Regions from separate parts of the Aquabacterium sp. A08 genome, predicted to be linked through region 1. Evidence: predicted binding sites of a transcription regulator. Region 1 holds the regulator's gene; the other holds the start of a gene.
What was found. Region 1 encodes FliA, which starts transcription of late flagellar genes. Its sites were predicted from a motif close to CTAAAGTTTNNNNNNNNNNNGCCGNTA; they were not measured.
Positions count from the first base shown of each region.

Region 2: the regulator FliA is predicted to act here: its motif matches at 2,136-2,162, upstream of HA630_RS09505 (YjfB family protein).

Region 1 covers NZ_JAAQQT010000534.1:2,470-5,870, forward strand. The annotation lists gene flgA (flagellar basal body P-ring formation chaperone FlgA) at 1-477, shown strand, start outside; gene flgM (flagellar biosynthesis anti-sigma factor FlgM) at 611-967, shown strand; gene HA630_RS04060 (hypothetical protein) at 976-1,371, shown strand; gene HA630_RS04065 (RNA polymerase sigma factor FliA) at 1,474-2,193, opposite strand; gene HA630_RS04070 (hypothetical protein) at 2,168-2,908, opposite strand; gene flhF (flagellar biosynthesis protein FlhF) at 2,901-3,401, opposite strand, start outside.
Region 2 covers NZ_JAAQQT010000606.1:1,116-4,516, reverse strand. The annotation lists gene HA630_RS09515 (PucR family transcriptional regulator) at 1-417, opposite strand, end outside; gene codB (cytosine permease) at 440-1,720, opposite strand; gene HA630_RS09505 (YjfB family protein) at 2,191-2,394, shown strand; gene HA630_RS09500 (SOS response-associated peptidase) at 2,404-3,159, opposite strand.

The sequences.
Region 1 (3,401 bases):
GCGGGCACCCGGCTCTGGGGCCGTTCGCGCATCGGCCTGCGCTGCGTGGACCGACCCAACGGCTGGAACGTGTTCCTGCCGGTCACCGTGCGCGCCTGGGGCCCGGCCTGGGTGGTGCGCCGCCCGGTCGCGCCCGGCACGCCGCTGACGGCCGCCGACGCCGACCTCACCGAAATCGACTGGGCCGAACACCCCACCCCGGTGCTGGCCCGGACCGAGGACTGGCTGGGCCAGGAGGCGGCCCGCGCCCTCATGCCCGGCCAGGTGCTGCGCCAAGGCTGGGTGCGCACGCCCCAGGTGTTCAGCGCCGGCACCCCGGTGCGGGTGCAGGTGCGGGGCCCGGGCTTCCAGCTGTCGGCCAGCGGCCAGGCGCTGACCCACGGCCACGTCGGTCAGCCGGCCCGGGTGCGCCTGCCCAACCGCAAGGTGCTGACCGGCACCGTCCGCGACGCCGACACCGTCGAAGTCGCGCTCTGACCCGCCGGTTGTGGGGCCCGCCCCACAGTCCGCCCGCGGCCGGCCCCGCTAGCACAAAAAAAGGGTTAAAGTCGCCACACGAATGGTCGATAAGGCTCTCAAGCGCCCCCTTGTTTGGGGCTTGGAGAGTGTCATGAAAGTCAACAGCCTGCCCGAACAGTCCGTCAGTGCCACGTCCGTGGGGTCTGCCAAGCCTGCGGAACGTGCTGCTGCGACCCCCTCCAGCGCCACCCCAGCGGCGGCGCCCGACAGCCCCGCCAGCGTCTCGGTCAAGCTCTCGCCGGTCACCCAGACCATGACCAACGGCGTGGCCCGCTCCGGCACCGACGTGTTCAACGCCGAAAAGGTGCAGGCCATGCGCGCGGCCATCCAGAACGGCTCGTTCTCGGTCAACGCCGAGGCCATTGCCGACAAGATGATCGCAAACGCCCGCGAAATGCTGAGCGTGGCCAGCGCCCCCGGCCGCTCGGGCGACACCCCGCAAGCCTGACGCCCCGCATGACCCTGGCCGCGCCCTGGACCCTGTGCCTGCAGCGGCTGGACGACGCCCTGGCGGCCCTGGCCCAGGCGCAAACCGCCGCCACCGACAGCCCGGCCAGCGGCGAAGCCGACACCCTGGTGCAGCGCTGCGCGGCGCTGGCACAGGCCATGTCGGCCCTGGCCCCCGCCTTCCAGGCGACCCGCCCCCTGGGCGCTCCACCCCCGGACGTGCAGCAGCGGCTGCAGCAGCTGCAAAGCGGCCTGGACACCCTGCACGCCCACACCGCCCAGCTCTCGGCCGCCAGCCAGCGCGCGCTGCAGCAGCTGTTCCCGGCCGATCCGCTCAAGGCCTACAGCCGGCTCGGCCAGCCGCGCGGCCCCGCGCTGGGCAGCGCGGGCTACCTCAAGGCCTGAGCCACGGCGGGCGGGCGCCCCCGGCCACCCGCCGAAAGCATCCCAGACACACCAAAGGCCCCGCAGGGCCTTTGGTCGCTCCAGCAGGCACCCGGCGCGGCGTCAGTGCTCGCGCAGCCGCGCCCGCAGCCGGGCGATGGACTGGCTGTGCAACTGGCTCACCCGCGACTCGGTCACGCCCAGCACCGCGGCGATCTCCTTCAGGTTCATGTCGTGCTCGTAGTACATGCTCATCACGTACTGCTCGCGCTCGGGCAGCTTGGTGATGGCCTCCACCAGCGCACTGCGCATGCGTTGGTCGCCCAGCAGGGCCTGCGGGTCCGACTGGGCGTCGGCCGGCAGGTAGCGGTCGAGAAAATGGTCCTCGTCATCGCCCTTGGCCGACAGGTCTTCCAGGTACACCAGCTGGGTGCCGCGCACCCGCGCCAGGGTTTCCTGGTAGTCGGCCAGGCTCATGCCCAGCTCGTCGGCGATTTCCGACTCCTTCGGGCTGCGCGACAAGCGCTGTTCCAGCCGCTGCACCGCGTGTTCGATGTCTTTTTGCAGCTTGCGCGAACCGCGCGACATCCAGTCGCCGTCGCGCAGTTCGTCGAGCATGGCGCCGCGGATGCGCTGGCTGGCAAAGGTCTCGAACTGCACGCCCTGCGACGGCTCGAACCGGGCCAGGGCCTCGGTCAGGCCGATCATGCCGACCTGGATCAGGTCGTCCACCTCGACGCTGGCGGGCAGCTTGGCGATCATGTGGTGCGCCAGGCGGTGCACCAGCGGGCTGTACTGGCGGAGTTGCGCGTTCCGGTCAAGCGTGCCTTTGGCGGTGTACATCTGGAACTCCGAGGGTCTGATCGGCTGGGATCGGGCAACGCTGGCGGCAGGGGTCATCATGGGCTCGGGTCTCGGATTCGTCGATCGTCAGTGCGCTGTCGAGCAGCTTGAGCCAGCCCGACTCGGCCAGCCGGCCCGCCACGGTCCCGTTCCTGCTGGGATGATACCCCAGGGGCCAGACCACGGGAACCCAGCCCAGGCGCTGCGCGCAGGTGGCGCGCAAGGCCTGTTCGGCCTGCGCCAGCCGGGCGCTCACGTCGGGGGCAGCGGCGGGGTCGTCCACCGCCTCCAGCCGCAACACGATGGGTTGCAAGGCCGCGGCCTGGTGCAGCACCTTGACCGCGTTGTAGGCGCCGACCCGGGCCGCCGGGGCGTCGGTCAGGGCCACCAGCGGGCGGGCCGGGCTGTCGGCCAGCAGGGCGGTCAGCGCGTCCAGCGGGGCGTGCAGCAGCACCACGCCGCCGGGCGGCACGCCGTCCAGCCAGCGCCGCAGCACCTCGCGGTGGCCGGCCTGGGCGTCGGCCACGCACAGGCCGCGCGCGCCTTCCTGCACCAGCACCGGCAGGCCCAGGGCGCGCAGGCCGTGCTCCAGCCGCCACAGCAGTTCCAGGGAACGCTCGCCGTCGGGGCTGGCCACCACCGGCAGCACGCGCGTCGGCGGGCGCAGGTCCAGCGCCTGCAGGCCGTGGGCCTGGTCGAAGCCGGCCTCAAGCATGCCAGCCGTCCAGTTGCACGCCGGGCTGCACCGGATCGGTGAAGAACAACGCCAGCTCGCTGGCCTGCGGGTCCTGGGCCGACTTGCCGCTGCTGCCCATGCTCAGGCGCACCAGAGCGGCGGCGTCGGGGCGCTGCCAGTCTTCGGGCACGCGCTGGCCGGTGCACAGGCCGCGCAGCACCGCCTGGTGGCGGATCAGCGCGTCCACGGCCGGGCCGAGCTTGGCGGCCTCGTCCACCTTGGACAGCACCACGCCGTGCAGGCCGGTGTCTTTGTAGGCGGTAAACACCTCGTCCAGCGTGTCGCCGTGGGCGCCGGCGTTGAGCACCAGCAGTTTCTTGATGCTGGGGTGGTCCAGCAACGCCATCATGTCCTGGATGCGCGGGTCCTTCTGGCCCAGGCCCGCGGTGTCGATGATGACCATGCGCTTGTTGGCCAGCAGCTCCAGCAGGTCCTGCAGGGCGGCGCGGTCGTGCGCCAGGTGGGCCACCAC
Region 2 (3,401 bases), on a different contig from region 1:
CTGCAGACGCGAACTGCCCAGCCATTGCGCCTGTACCAGGGCCGAGCCGATGGCTTCGGTCACCACGACCATCGGCAGCTCGTAAGGCTGCTCGATGAGCGGCAGTTTCAGGCGCTCGGCCTCGGCCAGCACGCTGGCGGGAATGTCGTGGATGAACAGCGGACCGGTCAGCACCACCAGGCCGGCGCAATCGCGTGCGTGCGCTTCGCGCACCAGTTGGAGCAGGTTGGTCTCGTCGCGGGGCTGGTTGATGCCGGTGACGAACACCAACTCGCCGCCCCGCACCCAGTCGGAGATCGAGGCGTTTTCCGCCACGTAAGGCCAGCGCACGGTGTGGTGGCCCCCGGCCTGCCCGGCGCGCCATCGCAACGCCTGCAAACCGGGCAGCAGCAAGATGTCGTGAACGCTCAGACTCATCGGGTCCATCCTCGGGCAACGCTCAGGCGTCCGCGGCCTGCAGGACCGAGCGGGACAGGAACATACGCTTGACTTCAAACATCAGGACATAGCTCACCGCCGCCACCAGAATGCCGACCAGCGGGGCCACCCACGGCGAGAAGTAGGCGCAGACAGCCCCGATGAAGTAAGCGCTCAGGCCAATCCAGTTGAAGCGCGGCAGGGCGGTGGCGCTGAGCTTCGGGTAGCGCCCTTTGTGGCCGTGGAAGTAGTCGGCCATGATCACCCCGCCGATGGGCGGAATGATGGAGCCCAGCAGGAGCAGGAAGGGAATCAGCATGTCGGTCATGCCGCCGATGGCCAGCAGGGTGCCGACGCCCGCGCCGACGAGGGTGATGGTGCCCCGGCGATCTTTGCGGACCATGTTGCAGCCGGCAGCCGCGAAGTTGTAGATCGTGTTGTCCTGCGTGGTCCAGATGTTCAGGAACAGCATCACCACCGCCGCCATCGACAGGCCCTGCAGCACCATCACCTCGACGATGTCGGGCTGCTGATAGACCATGGCGCCATAGGCACCGACCAGGATCATCAGTCCGTTGCCGATGAAGAAACCGATCAGGCTGGACAGCACGGCGACCCGACTGCTGCGCGCGAAGCGGGTCCAGTTGGTGGCCTGGGTCGCGCCGCTGACGAAGGTGCCGAACACCAGGGTGATGGCCATGCTCCAGCTCATGCTTTCCTTGGGCTGGATCGCCAGCAGGCCGTCGAGTCCACCGACATCCCGTGTCGCGATCCACAGCGACCACAGCAGCAAGGCCAGCATCGCGGGCACCGCCACACGCGACAGCAGGTCCATGCCCCGGTAGCCGATGAAGGCGGTCAGACTGAAGCCGAAACCGAACAGCACCATCAGCGGCACCGTCCATGCCGCTGGCAGGGACAGCATCTTGACCAGCACGACCGCGATGGCGCCGGTGCCCCAGGCGTACCAGCCGATCTGGGTGAAGCCCAGCACGAAGTCGGAGAGCTTGCTGCCGGTCTCGCCGAAGCAGAAGCGCCCCATGAGCACGGAATTGAGACCGCTGTGACAGGCGATATAGCCCAGCGCAGCGGCATACAGGCCCAGCAGCAGGTTGCCGGTGATGCCGGCCCAGAGCAGGGTCTTGAAGTCGAAGGCCATGCCCAGCTTGCCGCCGGCAAACATGGTGGCCGTGAAGAAGGTGAATCCGAACAGCACAAGGGACGTGGAAATCAGTCCTTTGCGAGCGCCGGGCGGCACCTCGCTGAGGGGATAGTCGTGGTCAAGGTCGGGGGCTTGGGACATGGCGTCACTCCGGTGGTTGATGCGACGCTTTGCGCAAACAACGTGCCAAGCCTACGCGCCAATCGCCTGTTCAAGGGCTACTGCGCGCACTGTGCATACTGCACAGTTTCAAGGACACCCTTCTCGGCGAAGGCACCACCGACATGCACGGCGCGGTCGCGCGCATGAATTGCGTGCGCCATGAGCTTTTTTAGTGCGCGGCCTGAGCGCGCCCAGGAGCTCCTCGCTCACGCGTCCTTCAGGTGCTCAGTTCACTGTGCACAGCGACCCGGCCGACCTCTCGATGCGGCGCACCGGGCAATCCCGAATGGCGCCAGTCACGCCCATGGATCTTTTACCTGGAATCAGAGCACTACGTACGAATCTAGATGGGGGTAACCGGCTCGTCCGTTTTCCACACATCTTCCATCCCACGCTCATGTCTTGGCCATCCGTTCCGATATCTTGGGTGTCTCTGGAGAGCTTAAAGCATGGACGTTTCCCCCACCGCCTTGGTCAACGCCGCTGTGCAGACCCAACAAGCCAACCTGGCCCAGGAGGTTCAGGTTTCGGTGCTGAAGAAGGCCCTGGACGTGCAGGCCTCGGGCACACTAGCTTTGCTGCAAGCGATTCCGGCCAACCTGCCCCTGGCCACTTCCGGCTCTCTGGGCACCCAGGTCAACCAGCTGGTCTGAAGGCTCTGCTCAGAACAGCGAGGGCTGCGAGTTGGTGTGGGTGGTTGGGGCGGCGCCAGGGGCTTCGGCTGCTGGGGCTGCCTGTGGTGTCTTTGGCAGGTTCTGCACGGCTCGCGGTCTGGCCTGCGGTGCCGGTTCAGCGGTCAGTGTCCCGCCTGCGGGCACGGCGCACATCTGCATGGCTTCGTTCACGTCGGCGTTCAGCCAGGCCTGGAACTGCTCAGGCGGTAAAACCACCACGCTGCGCTTCTCATCCCCCGGTCGGTGAAACCGCCCCATCACCGGGTGGCCGTCGGCGTTGACGGTGAGCATGGAGAAGGAGGTGACGATCTCGCCGGTGTCGGTGTCTGTCCAGCGGTCCCAGATGCTGGCCACACCCATGGGTTGGCCGTCGGCTCTTTGGATGCGCCAGCGCACCGCCCTGCCCGTCTCCCAACTGGGCTCGAAGAAGTCGTCGAGCAGCGCGATGGCAAACCGGCGTTGGCGCCACGGGGTGCGGTAGCTGGGTTTCTCGGCCACCGTCTCGGTGCGGGCGTTGTAGGTCTTGCGGCCGATCTGGGTGGCCGCCTGGGCGTCCTGGGTCCAGTGCGGGATCAGGCCGAAGCGGGCCAGGGTGCATTGCACCCCGCCCTGCCCGTCTTTCAATGCGATAGGAGCGGCGTAGCCGGGATAGGTCTCGGGCGGGCACGGCTGGCTGGGCAGGTCCACCCCGAGGGTGGCTCGTGTCCATGACCCGTTGCGGGTGGGGCTGAAGTGGGTGCACATACCGGTGGAGACGGGGATCACCGGTGCCCATGAAACAGGCAGCGGTGACGGAGGCCTTGCAGATCAACGCATTGTTTCACTTCACGGGCGCTTATCCACAGGCTTGCCCACGCTGGTTGGGGATGAATCCCAACCCACTCAAAAGAAACCCGGCACCGCACGAGACGGGACCGGGCGCAAGCGTGCCAGGCACGCGCCCGTTCAGGGAGGCAAACGGGGCTGGGCATAGCCAGCCTCGCCAC